Regions from separate parts of the Bacillus cereus group sp. RP37 genome, predicted to be linked through region 3. Evidence: riboswitches for the same ligand, from Rfam matches in the RefSeq annotation. Region 3 holds a riboswitch; each other region holds the start of a gene.

Region 1 (3,292 bases), 750 kb from region 3:
ATTTTGTAAAGCTTTTACGATATGCTGCGGTGTTGGTTGATCTGGATTACCTTGACCTAGATTAATAACATCGTGACCAGCTGCAACGACTTTGTTAACTTTTGCAACAAGTGAAGCGAAAAATTGTGTTGGCAATGATGTTACTATCTCAGAAGGTTGAAATAATTTCATACTTTCCACCTCTTTTGAAAGTTGTTACAATTCTAGTGACAAATGATATAATCTTTCCAGTATTTTGTAAAGAAAAAATTATGAATGGGGCTGACAAAATGAAAGTCGCATGTATTCAAATGGATATTGTCTTTGGAGATGTAGAAAAAAATATTGAGAACGCTAAAAGTAAAATAAGCGAAGCGATGAAGGAAAGACCAGATGTTATCGTCTTACCAGAACTATGGACAACAGGATATGATTTAACAAGACTTTCTGAAATTGCAGATAGGGATGGATTGCAAACGAAAGAAAAGCTGAAAGAATGGTCGAAGCAATATGGTGTACATATTGTCGGTGGGTCTATAGCGAAGCAAGCAGAGCAAGGTGTTACAAATACAATGTATGTAGTAAACAAGGAAGGAGAACTAGTCAATGAATATAGTAAAGTTCATTTATTTCAGCTTATGGATGAACATAAATATTTAATCGCTGGAAATAGTACAGGTGAATTTAAGCTAGATGATGTTGAGTGCGCCGGCACAATTTGTTATGACATTCGTTTCCCAGAGTGGATGCGTGTTCATACTGCTAAAGGTGCAAAGGTTTTATTTGTTGTAGCAGAATGGCCATTAGTTCGTTTAGCACATTGGCGTTTGTTATTGCAAGCAAGAGCAGTCGAAAATCAGTGTTATGTTGTTGCATGTAATAGGGCAGGAAAGGATCCGAATAATGAGTTTGCCGGTCATTCTTTAATTGTCGATCCTTGGGGCGAAGTTGTTGTGGAAGCGAATGAAGAAGAATCAATTTTATTTGGAGAGCTTACATTCGAGAAAATTAAAGAAGTACGCAAAGGAATTCCGGTTTTTGCAGATCGTCGTCCAGAATTATACAAATAAAATGTTGACAAGTGATTTTTATTCTTGGTATAGTCTTCAACATAAAGTTAAAAATTCAAAAAATTATACAACTCTTATCAAGAGCAGGTGGAGGGATTTGGCCCGATGAAGCCCAGCAACCGACCGTAATACCATTGTGAAATGGGGCGTTTATTTACGCCAAAAGGCACGGTGCTAATTCCAGCAGAAAGTTTACTTTCTGGCAGATAAGAGGGGAGAAGATAAACTTCAAACCTCTTTCTTAGTGGAAAGAGGTTTTTCTGTGTTAGAAAAACCTCTGAATTTAAAAGGGGGAGAAGACGATGGGATATTATTCATTAACTGAAAAAACAGCTATACAATATGCAAAAGAACACGGTTATTTTGAAAAGAAAGCAAATGTAGTTTGTCATGAAATTGGAGATGGAAATTTAAATTACGTGTTCAAATTAGATAATGGAGAGAAGTCTATTATATTAAAACAAGCATTGCCATATGCGAAAGTAGTTGGTGAGAGCTGGCCATTGTCTATAAAAAGAGCAACGATTGAAAGCAAGGCACTGCAAATCTTTGCGAAGTATGTACCAAATTATGTTCCGGTAGTGTACAGTCATGATGAAGAGTTAGCGGTAACAGTCATAGAAGACTTATCAAGGTTAACAATTACAAGAAGGGGATTGATAGGCGGAGAAGAGTACCCACTTTTATCTCAGCATATCGGTCGTTTTCTAGCACATGTTTTATTTTACACCTCAGATTTCGGTTTGCAGTCAGAAGAGAAAAGGGTACTAGAAGGTACATTTGTAAACCCAGACCTTTGTAAGATTACAGAAGATTTAGTGTTTACAGATCCGTTCGGTCATTACGATACGAATGATTATGAGCCGGAGTTACAACTAGCGGTTGATGAATTGTGGAGTGACAAAACTTTAAAGTTAAAAGTCGCGCAATATAAATATAAATTTTTAACGAGAAAAGAAGCGCTTATTCACGGTGATTTACATACTGGTAGTATTTTTTCATCACCTTCTGAAACGAAAGTGATTGATCCGGAATTTGCAACATATGGCCCATTTGGATTTGATCTTGGTCAATTTATTGCAAATCTATTATTAAATGCTCTATCTAGAGAAGAAGAACAGAGAAATTTGCTATTTTTCCATATAGAGAAGACGTGGAGTTATTTTGTAGAAACTTTTACGAGGTTATGGATTGGAGAAGGTGTAGAGGCATATACGAAAGAAAAGCAATGGCTACCAATTATTTTGCAAAATATTTTTACGGATGCTGTCGGATTTGCCGGATGTGAGCTTATCCGTAGAACAATTGGCTTAGCACATGTAGCTGATTTAGATGAAATAGCAAATAAAGAAGCGAGAATTCAAGCTAAGAAACAAGCGCTATCCTTAGGTAAAGAACTAATAAAATATGAATCTAAGAGTGCTGATATTCAACTGTTCCGAACATTATTTCAACAGACGGTTTCTGGAGGGATAAAAGCATGAGTACAATTGTTACTATTCCGAGGTCTGTCAGTTGGAAAGGGGATGCTATTGCAGTATTAAATCAAACAAAGTTGCCGCATAGCACAGAATATAACACATTAACGACGATTGAAGAGGTATGGAAGAGTATTGTCATGTTAGAAGTGGGAGGAGCACCTGCAATTGGAATTGTAGCTGCATTTGGCTTGGCGCTTGCATCCAAAAAATATAACACTGTACATATGGAAGAATTTCAAAAGAAGTTTAATAGAGATTGTAATTATTTAGGAACATCACGTCCGACAGCAGTCAATTTATTTTGGGCAATCGATCGTATGAGAGAATCTATTCAAGATATTACTACAATAAAAGAAGCACAAAAAATATTAGAAGAAGAAGCGCTTCTCATTCAGCAAGAAGATGAAGCGGTATGCCGGAGTATTGGAGAACATGCATTAACATGCTTTAAAGACGGGAATAATATTTTAACAATTTGTAACGCTGGCAGTATTGCAACTGCTAGATATGGTACTGCATTAGCACCGTTTTATATTGGGAAAGAAAAAGGTGTACATTTACATGCGTATGCGTGTGAAACGAGACCTGTTTTACAAGGCGGACGTTTAACGACCTGGGAATTAAAACAGGCAGCTATTGATGTAACACTTATTACAGATAATACGGCAGCGCATGCTATTCAAACGAAAGAAATAAACGCGATTATTGTAGGAGCGGACCGAATTGTTGCAAATGGAGATACAGCAAATAAAATCGGAACAA
Region 2 (3,292 bases), 2.3 Mb from region 3:
TTCAACATTGTACAGATGCAGAGATTAATGTAAATAATGAAATATATATCCGTATTTGGAGTCCAGCAGGTTGCATAGAGATGAATGAAGCTCATAATATCCAAAAATATATACCTAACTCACTTGCAATTGGTGATGATGAAGGTGGGAAAGTGCTATTATATGCAAATGGAAAAGAAGGATTTGGATTATATATGGTGGATTTCGGAGATTTAGATATCGAAGAAGCAATTAAAATATCACCTTCTTTGAAACTGTTATTAATAGATGGTGTAGGTGTAGAAAAGTTATTGTTATAATTTTAGGGACATATGAAAACCACTGTATTTTGAAAAGATATGGGCCTTATGCAGCAATATTATGGTTGGCTAATAATGCGAAAGAGCATTCTAATGTGTTTAATAAATTGTATTTAAATTTATTTGTAGAAAGAAACAGTAAATACGTTTGGGTATGGATATTGTCTACAAGTTTTGTGTCTGCACTCATGCATGAGCCTAGTGTATTGAATTTCGCATTCTATTTATATATGCTTTACTTTTCTTAAGATACGGTCTTTTTTCGGCTATATTAGCTCATAGTTCATATAATTTGTTTTCAGGAATTATATATGGAGTAAATGTTTCAACGGAACAATCAAAGGTTAATACAACAAGCGTTATACAATATACGCATGGAGAGCCGTGGGGCTGACGTAATATTGAAGTATAAAGAGTTATTAGATCAAAGTGAAGAAAAAGTAATTATTAGGTATTATATAGATGAAACGCTCAAATGAGCGTTTTTTTATTTTTATAATCAGATGATTTATTTTCATATATACCGCAGTAAAAACTTATTCCTGACTAAAAAAAGACACCCTATGGTGCCTCCACCGGAATGGTATTTGTATTAACTACAACCACGTCTACCAAGAGAATTAGGTTGAAGGACATCTCGATTCTAATGTTTTATTCATTAAATATCTCCGGCTTCTCCACTCTAAATGATTTCACCTCACCACATTCTAAACAAAATGTAGTTAAGAGTTTGCAACGTTTCCCTACTGAAAAGAGCCTACTAGAATCATCTTCACAAACATATGCATGATAAGCAGATCCAACTCTTCCTTCTTTAAATGTAGTAGAACCACAATTCTCACATCGTTTATTTTTCATGCTACTAACACCTCTTTTGCTGTGTTTTTAAGATAGAAGTAAAGCAACTTGGTTATACATGATGTTTTCGACATAAGACACCATAGACCTTTATATATTCGCAAGTAAAGAAACATAATACCCTTATAAATCGCTATAACAATATGATTTTTCATATATCATTTAATGTATATCGGAAAAATAAGTATTAAAATATTGATTTTTATTATTCAGATGATTATAATAAATGAAAATCAAACAATTCTTATGTTGAGAAGTGGAGGGACGGGCCCTATGAAACTTCGGCAACCTCGTATGAGACGAAAGGTGCCAAATCCTGCAGGTGAAGAAACACCTGAAAGATAAGAGCGGTTCAATTAGTCAAGAAGGCTACTCTTATTTGAATAAGAGTAGCTTTTTTTATGGCTAAGAGATGAAGGGGGAGTATGTAGTGGAGTATGGTTTTTGGTTGCCGATTTTTGGGGGATGGCTTCGAAATGTAGGTGATGAATCTATGCCGCCTACGTTTGAATATGCAAAACAAACAGCGCAAGCGGCAGAACAATTAGGTTTTTCAACAACACTTATTGCAGAATTAAACTTAAATGATATAAAAGGTATTTCAGCACCAAGTTTAGAAGCGTGGACAACTGCGGCAGCACTTGCAGCAGTAACGGATAAATTAGAGATTATGACAGCTGTAAGACCTGGCTTCCACAATCCAGCGGTTACAGCGAAAATGGCAGCGAATATCGATCAATTAAGTAATGGTCGTTTTACATTGAATGTAGTTTCAGCGTGGTGGGAAGAAGAAGCGAGACAGTACGGCGGAGTATTTACCGCACATGATGAAAGATATGATCGCACAGAGGAATTTGTAACAATTTTGAAAGAGCTTTGGAAAGAAGACGAGTTTTCTTATAAGGGGAACTTTTATGAGCTTCAGAATACACATTTAAGTCCAAAACCTGTGCAGAAACAAGGTATCAAGCTTTATGCAGGTGGTGAGAGTGAGAGAGGAAAAGAGGTCATTGTAAATCACGCAGATGCATATGTCATGCACGGCGGAACAGTGGAAGAAGTATCACTGAAAATAGAAGATATGAAGAATCGTAGAAAGAAAGTTACAGAGGAGCCATTGCAGTCATTCGGGCTTGCGGATTACGTCATTTGTCGTGATACAGAAGAAGAGGCAGTAGAGGAATGGAGACGCATAACGGATGTGAAAGACGATGCGTTAGGTTACGCGGGTTACCAAGACTTTATTAGTAAATCGCATTTGGAACAGCAAGTGAAGTTGAATGATTATTCCGTATCTAATCGTGGATTACGTCCTAATTTAATTGGAACACCAGAACAAATTGCAGAAAGGATACTCGCTTTTGAAAAAGTGGGTGTTACTTTATTACTTTTACAATTTTCGCCACAGCTTGAAGAGATGAAACGATTTTCTGAAAAAGTGATGCCATTAGTTGAAGCAAAAAGAAAGGAATTGATTACAAATGAGTAAAATTTACATATTACATGAGAATAAGGAATGGACGGATCATTTAGTGAAAAGGTTGGAAGAACTGGAGTTACCGTATGAGGAATGGTTTTTAAATGAAGGAACAATTACGTTAGAACAAGAACCTCCCCAAGGTGTTTTTTATAGCCGCATGAGTGCTTCTTCACATACGAGAGGTCATAGATATGCACCTGAGTTGACGGAAGGAGTTCTTGCTTGGTTAGAGGGATATGGGCGCACAGTATTTAATGGGTCTCGTGCATTACGTCTTGAAGTAAGTAAATTGAATCAATATGCAGCATTAAGAAATTTTGGTATACAAGTGCCGAAAACAATTGGTGCTGTTGGACGTGATCATATAGTAAAGGCAGCAAGGGAGTTAGGGGAAGTACCGTTCATTACAAAGCATAATCGTGCAGGGAAAGGCCTTGGCGTTCAACTATTTCATTCCATTGATGCTTTAGAGCAATATTTGGATAGTCCGGCGTTTGAAGAACCTATTGATGGAATTACTTTAATCCAGCAATATATTGAAGCGCCAGAACCATATATTACACGTTGTGAATTTGTAGGCGGTCAGTTTGTATATGCAGTTAAAGTAGATACATCAGAAGGATTCGAGCTTTGTCCAGCGGATGCATGCTCGATT
Region 3 (3,292 bases):
TTTATCATTAGTCTATGTTTCTTATTTATCTAAATGAAAAGCTAGTTTTATACTAGCTTTTTTACATAATAAATTATTTATTTCCCACGCAATTTATAATCCTTTCCCACTCTATCTCCGTAAGATGTAACGCCTCAAATGCAAAAAAGTCTTCACATATTTTTTCAATTAAATCTGGATTGTTCTTAAGGAAATTCCACTGTAATGCTTTAGGAAGAAAATATGTTTCATATTCTTTACTTCCTCTTACCACCTCATCAACTTCTCTTTCACAAATCCCTCTTATTAGATAATCATTTCTTAATTGAATCGTCATTTGTTGAAATGTTTCGCTACATTTTTTCAATTGAAGTAAACATGTAATATACGTTCGCAAAAGTTCGTTATCATACCCACAACAGTTTAGAATACGATCGATTTCATTCATAATGTACGAGCCTTTTCTTCTATTTGTACTAACCATTTTTCCCGCTTCTCTAGTTTACTCGTTTTCACTGATTGGAACACTGACCGTTTTATATCGCGAATACCGCAAAAACGTAAAACGCCTCTCTTCATCATAATCCAATCTGCTGATCGGTATAATAATGCGACGTACCATAAAGGCGAGTCCAACGTATTAATAACCCACGCTTTCTTTCCGTTCAATAATCCTTTCGGCAGGGCACCTTCATATTTATAAGCAAATCCAGCTACGAAAATGCGATCAATAAATCCTTTTAAAATAGCAGGCATCCCCCACCACCATATCGGATAGATGAAGAGAAGCGTATCTGCCTCTTCCACTAATTTTCTATATCGCGCTGTCTCTTCCTCATTTACTAAATCACGTCTTTTCTTCTCTTCATTAAATACAAGGACTGGATCAAATTGTTCCTTATATAAATCAAGTACCGTAACCGAATGATTTGTTTCTTGTAATCCTTTTTGCACATGCTTTAAAATCGCCGCGTTAAAACTGGAAGGACTAGGATGAGCGTATACAATTAGTACATTCACTACAAAACAACTCCCTCTATAAGTTAAAGTTTCCCCTTCTTTAACATCTTCTCTACAATTTGTACGTTTTTCGAACTTTGTAATAAACGATTTAATACTGTAAGTAACTCTTCCTTTTCTAAATCTTTCAGTTTCTCTTTTACCGTACTTTCACCAGCACCTTGAATATCATAAACAACTGCCGCCATATGCTTGCAAAGATTCTCATAAGGACACTCGCAGCTACTTTCTGTAAAATCTTCAAGATCAATAATCACTTCATAGTTTCCTGCATTTCCAGTAACGAAAGCAAAAACTTTCTTATCGTGTATTTCAACATCTTCTACATGTCCATCTTCATAATATTCGTATCCTCTATCTACAATGTATTTCGGAATCCATTTCGTTATATCATGTAATAAGTAAGCGTACATAACAACACCTCTTCCTTTAATTCCCTTTTGACTTCCAAAACCCTGCATGTTATTCTAATAACTGTCAAATAGTAAGTCTATATGACAAAACGACTGACACCTATTCGGCGGAGGTGTCTCTTTTCATTTGCAGCCGATATGAAGTGCCTCTTTCAGGCACATTCAATCTTTGACACTACACACTCAACACCATTCCCTTGTATCAGGCTGCTTCAGCAGTCTTTTACTCTACATACTTCAAAAAAAGAGAGCTTAGCTCCCTTTTCTCGCCTTATAAAATACCCCTTTTTCAGTATAGAGATATTCATCAGCTAATGTAATTTTCCCATCCAGTTTCAGTTCATCTAATAGTCTTGATAAATAAAATTGATGTAACATCTTTTTCGTGAATTTTCCTTCATGATGCGAAACGATATGTTCTTGAATATCTAACAATGATATTGGCTTATCTTGCTCTATCATATATTCATAAACTGTACTACGCAGTTTTACGTATTTTTCGAGTGTCACAGTACTTCGCAACCCCTTTCTTCTTAATATAAATTTTCGTAATCGGTTTTTTTGACAACAAAAAAACCTCTCCGATAAGAAGAAGTTACGTATATATCTTCGTCTTATCTCCCAGAACAAATATGTTCTGCTGGAATTAGCACCTGCATCGCGGTTGCTGGGTTTCATCGGGCCAGTCCCTCCACCTCTCTGGATAAGAAAATATTCACTTAAATCTTACTATACGTAATTTCATTTCAATTGTCAAACAAATACAACAAATTATATTTTCTTTCTTCCTGTTCATACTATACATATATGAATATGCAAGGAGGAGTATGAAATGCACGAAAATGCTCGCGGATATGTACAAGATTCTTTTCAATCATTACAAGAAGCAAAACATTGTTTAGAAGCAGCGCTACAGACCGTTGAAAAAGATTTTAATCGCGCACGTATTGAACAATCCCTTTATGCGATCGAACAAGCTATTCAACGTTGTGATTACACGGTTCACATTTTAGAACAAGATTGAAAAAACTTCCCATCATAAGATGGGAAGCTTTTTCAAATGGCATACTTCATAATTATTACCGTTATGATTAAAAAATATACAGAATTAGCAATTTCTAAAATACCTACTTTTATAATAGAAATTTTTTTACCGTACAACATAATTGCTCGCATGACACTTGGTATAAAAATAAGAGAACACCACGGATTCATAGCAAATACAATGATTGTTAATACAATATGATAACCCCAAGATATAAAACGATACTTCGGGTTATTTTTCTCACGTATCATCGTTTTCACATAAAACGTACTTCCTAAAAAATATAAAAATGATATAAGTGCAATAAATAGTGCTGTTTTATCTATAAGTTTCATTGAAAAATAATAACTAACTAAACCGCCAATACAGAAAACAATAATCGCACTAATGTCATTTAGTAACGCTCTTTCATTCTTTTGACGAGCGTAATACATATTTACAATAAATAATGGAATCATTACTGCTACGAATAAAAGGATGCGCCATTCATATAATAGAGAAATCATTCCAAATACGAACGCGATGATAAAATATACAATTGCAGCATGTAACAACTCTTTTTTTCGTCTTTGCTTTATGTACATAAGAAATGGATACGTAGCTAAATAGATAAAGAACCAAGCTAAAAACAATGGAATATGATACATAGTAGGTTTCCCAAGAATAACACTTACTAGAAATGGTATAACGAGCATAGCCCATGCACCGTGTTGCTTCGGAATAACTAACTTCATTAACTATACACCTCCCTTTTGAAAATAACTCTCACCTACTATTATACAAATAATTTTATATAATAACGGATATATATTGAATCGATTTTTTGACAATAAAA
Region 4 (3,292 bases), 1.7 Mb from region 3:
GGCTGAACAGTCGGCTCCGCTTTTCTTTTGCAAAAATAAACAGGAAACAACATGAAAATAACGAATATACTATATACTAAGTTAAAGGTTGTATAGTATATGGTGATCGGGTGATGACATATGATTTATGTGGAAAAAGTCATTATTGTAGAAGGTAAATCAGATAGAAGAAAGATTGAATCTATTATTCGTGAACCGGTGGAAATTGTTTGTACAAATGGTACAATTGGTTTGTCGAAAATGGATGAGCTCATTGATCAGTTTTTTGATAAGGAAGTATATGTGCTAGTGGATGCTGATGATGCTGGAGAAAAGTTAAGGAAACAATTTCGAAAAGAATTTCCGCAAGCAGAGCATATTTATATTGATCGCTCGTACCGGGAAGTGGCAACCGCGCCATCTTCACACTTAGCAAATGTATTATGGGGAGCTGACATTGACGTTTATACAGAATATTTACGGTAAGGAATGATAGAAGTGATTGACTGGACAGGAGCCGAAGCAACAGCCCTAATAGAGAATGAAGAAAAAACAGTGTTATATGTATATACTCCAATGTGTGGAACATGCCAATTAGCAAAAAAGATGTTAACAGTCGTTGAGATGACAATTGAAGACTTGAAAATTGGAATGTTAGATTTAAATTATGCTCCGCATTTAGCGAAAGAGTATGGAATCGAAAGTGTACCGTGTTTACTTGTTTTTGAAAATGGGACACTCATGAAGAAGATATATGCATTTCATTCGGTTGAATATTTATATACGGAATTAAAGTAGGCGGCAAAGTTTTTGCCGCCTCGACATATTTCTTGGGAAATATGTCGAGATGCAGGGTGGTTACAGTATTTGTCGAGCGAAAGTAACAGGATTGCTCTTTAGTGAGAGGGAATGGTATGTGTAATAGAAAGTGATATGAAGGATGTGATTTAGGGTGAAATTATATTCTTTGCTGCAATCATTTGTAAATTACGCTAATGGTCAATATCATTTAGAGCCGCTTTTAAGACAAGGAGAAAAAACTGTGAATTTTCGCTTTGGAGATGAAAGTTGTTCGTTACAAATTTCAAGAGATTATATAGAGCTGCTACATGAGGAAAGAGGAACGGAGCAAATCGTTTGTGTTGATGAAGAAGATGTAAAACAATTGGTGAACGGCAATGTACGATTGCAAATGTTAATGAACGATGGACGTGTACAATATTCGGGAACGTATCGAACGATGCTATTAGTTGAATCGATGTTTCATATATGTAAACCGATGTCAGTAGGTGCTTAAAATTCTGAAGTTTCATTTTTTGCGAAAATTTCTGTTGACATGGTGTATGGATATTGATACAATTCAATTCATAAAATATAGACAATTTCATAAATTACAAATCAGACGAAAATGTAATCTGATTTCTCTTATCAAGAGAGGTGGAGGGACTGTGCCCTGTGAAGCCCGGCAACCGTCAACTTATGTTGAAATGGTGCCAATTCCTGCAAAGCAAATGCTTTGAGAGATGAGAGAGAGGGATAATGTTGTTATATACGCATATAAACCTTTCTGCTTCTCTAAAGCGGAAAGGTTTTTTTGTTGTTTGAATGTGGAGGACATTCAAATAATAAAAGTAATGATAACGGTGGACTACACGCATTAAACATAAAAAATTGCGGAGTCGATCCAAATAAAAAAGGGGTGATACACCATGATTCTATTAGAGAATGTAAAGAAAATATATAAAGCAAAAAGCGGTGATGTCACTGCTGTAGATAACGCCAATTTAAAAATAGAGAAAGGCGAAATATTTGGTGTTATCGGATATAGTGGTGCTGGGAAAAGTTCGTTAATCAGATTATTCAATCAGCTAGAGAAACCAACTTCAGGACAAATTACAATTGCAAATCGTGTCATTTCAGCCATTACAGGAAGCGAACTTCGTAAGGCAAGGCAAGAGATCGGAATGATTTTTCAGCACTTCAACTTACTTTGGTCACGAACTGTACGTGAAAATATCGAGTTCCCACTTGAAATTGCAGGAGTCGATAAGGCGGTGAGAAGAAAACGTGTTGACGAGTTAATTCACCTTGTTGGATTAGAAGGAAGAGGAGACGCGTATCCATCCCAGCTAAGCGGAGGACAAAAGCAACGCGTTGGGATTGCAAGAGCGTTAGCTAATAACCCACAAGTACTTTTATGTGATGAAGCAACGTCAGCTCTTGATCCAGAAACGACAGATCAAATTTTAGATTTATTATTAGATATTAATAAGCGTCTCGGTTTAACAATTGTACTCATTACACACGAGATGCACGTGATTCGAAAGATTTGTAATCGTGTTGCGGTAATGGAGAAAGGAAAGATTGTAGAAACAGGTCCAGTACTTGATGTATTCCGTAATCCACAGAAAGATATTACAAAACGATTTGTACAGCAGTTAACGGATTCTGAAGATACAAATGAAACGATTGAAAGTTTAATTGAAAAGTATCCAGATGGTAAAGTAATTCGTTTGCAGTTTATCGGTGAGGCTGTAGAAAGACCAGTACTTCAAAGATTGATGCAACGCAGTGATATAGAAGTTAGCATTTTGCAAGGGAATATCGCACAAACGAATAATGGTTCTTACGGTAGTTTAGTTGTTCATTTAAATGGTGAGGAAACAGCGATTCAGCAAGCAATAGAGGGAATACATCAAGATCAAGTAGAGCTGGAGGTGATTGCACATGGATAAGTTACTCACAAATGTTGATTGGAATCAAATGTTAGAAGCAACTGGTGAAACGTTATATATGACGGCAATCGCCGCTCTTGCAACATTTGTTTTAGGACTAATTTTAGGATTGTTACTCTTTATGACAGCGAAAGATAATATATGGGAAAACAAAGCGGTTAACACGGCAATTGGAGCGTTCGTAAACATTTTCCGCTCGATACCGTTCATTATTTTAATCATTTTATTAATCCCATTCACAAAGATTCTGCTTGGAACAATTCTTGGAGCGAGTGCAGCACTTCCAGCTTTAATTATTGGAGCGGCACCATTTTACGCGAGAATGGTTGAAATCGCACTTCGTGAAATTGATAAAGGTGTAATTGAAGCTTCGAAAGCGATGGGAGCAAAAACAAGCACAATTATTTTGAAAGTGTTAATTCCAGAATCGTTACCAGCGTTAGTATCTGGTATTACGGTTACCACAATTGCGTTAGTAGGCTATACAGCAATGGCGGGAGTTGTTGGTGCTGGTGGTCTTGGAACACTTGCTTATTTAGAAGGATTTCAACGAGGAAATAACGATGTAACAATCGTTG

What was found. A riboswitch is a leader RNA that binds a small molecule or an ion and turns the genes downstream of it on or off. The one in region 3 is predicted to bind S-adenosylmethionine.
Positions count from the first base shown of each region.
Region 1: it holds a riboswitch for S-adenosylmethionine, as region 3 does, so the genes downstream of both, mtnK (S-methyl-5-thioribose kinase) here and QCI44_RS11320 (hypothetical protein) in region 3, are expected to answer to the same signal.
Region 2: it holds a riboswitch for S-adenosylmethionine, as region 3 does, so the genes downstream of both, QCI44_RS23195 (LLM class flavin-dependent oxidoreductase) here and QCI44_RS11320 (hypothetical protein) in region 3, are expected to answer to the same signal.
Region 4: it holds a riboswitch for S-adenosylmethionine, as region 3 does, so the genes downstream of both, QCI44_RS02405 (methionine ABC transporter ATP-binding protein) here and QCI44_RS11320 (hypothetical protein) in region 3, are expected to answer to the same signal.

Region 1 covers NZ_JARVHP010000001.1:1,382,571-1,385,862, forward strand. The annotation lists gene QCI44_RS07435 (pyridoxal phosphate-dependent aminotransferase) at 1-171, opposite strand, end outside; gene QCI44_RS07440 (carbon-nitrogen family hydrolase) at 186-1,049, shown strand; SAM riboswitch class I at 1,121-1,262, shown strand; gene mtnK (S-methyl-5-thioribose kinase) at 1,352-2,533, shown strand; gene mtnA (S-methyl-5-thioribose-1-phosphate isomerase) at 2,530-3,292, shown strand, end outside.
Region 2 covers NZ_JARVHP010000001.1:4,387,080-4,390,371, reverse strand. The annotation lists gene QCI44_RS23205 (SMI1/KNR4 family protein) at 1-299, shown strand, start outside; gene QCI44_RS23200 (hypothetical protein) at 951-1,157, opposite strand; SAM riboswitch class I at 1,399-1,505, shown strand; gene QCI44_RS23195 (LLM class flavin-dependent oxidoreductase) at 1,588-2,646, shown strand; gene QCI44_RS23190 (ATP-grasp domain-containing protein) at 2,639-3,292, shown strand, end outside.
Region 3 covers NZ_JARVHP010000001.1:2,136,603-2,139,894, reverse strand. The annotation lists gene QCI44_RS11340 (short-chain fatty acid transporter) at 1-33, shown strand, start outside; gene QCI44_RS11335 (hypothetical protein) at 74-427, opposite strand; gene QCI44_RS11330 (NAD(P)H-dependent oxidoreductase) at 424-999, opposite strand; gene QCI44_RS11325 (SWIM zinc finger family protein) at 1,023-1,460, opposite strand; gene QCI44_RS11320 (hypothetical protein) at 1,665-1,922, opposite strand; SAM riboswitch class I at 2,024-2,122, opposite strand; gene QCI44_RS11315 (hypothetical protein) at 2,245-2,436, shown strand; gene QCI44_RS11310 (YwiC-like family protein) at 2,469-3,191, opposite strand.
Region 4 covers NZ_JARVHP010000001.1:486,046-489,337, forward strand. The annotation lists gene QCI44_RS02390 (toprim domain-containing protein) at 121-465, shown strand; gene QCI44_RS02395 (thioredoxin family protein) at 469-777, shown strand; gene QCI44_RS02400 (hypothetical protein) at 932-1,276, shown strand; SAM riboswitch class I at 1,402-1,509, shown strand; gene QCI44_RS02405 (methionine ABC transporter ATP-binding protein) at 1,689-2,714, shown strand; gene QCI44_RS02410 (methionine ABC transporter permease) at 2,707-3,292, shown strand, end outside.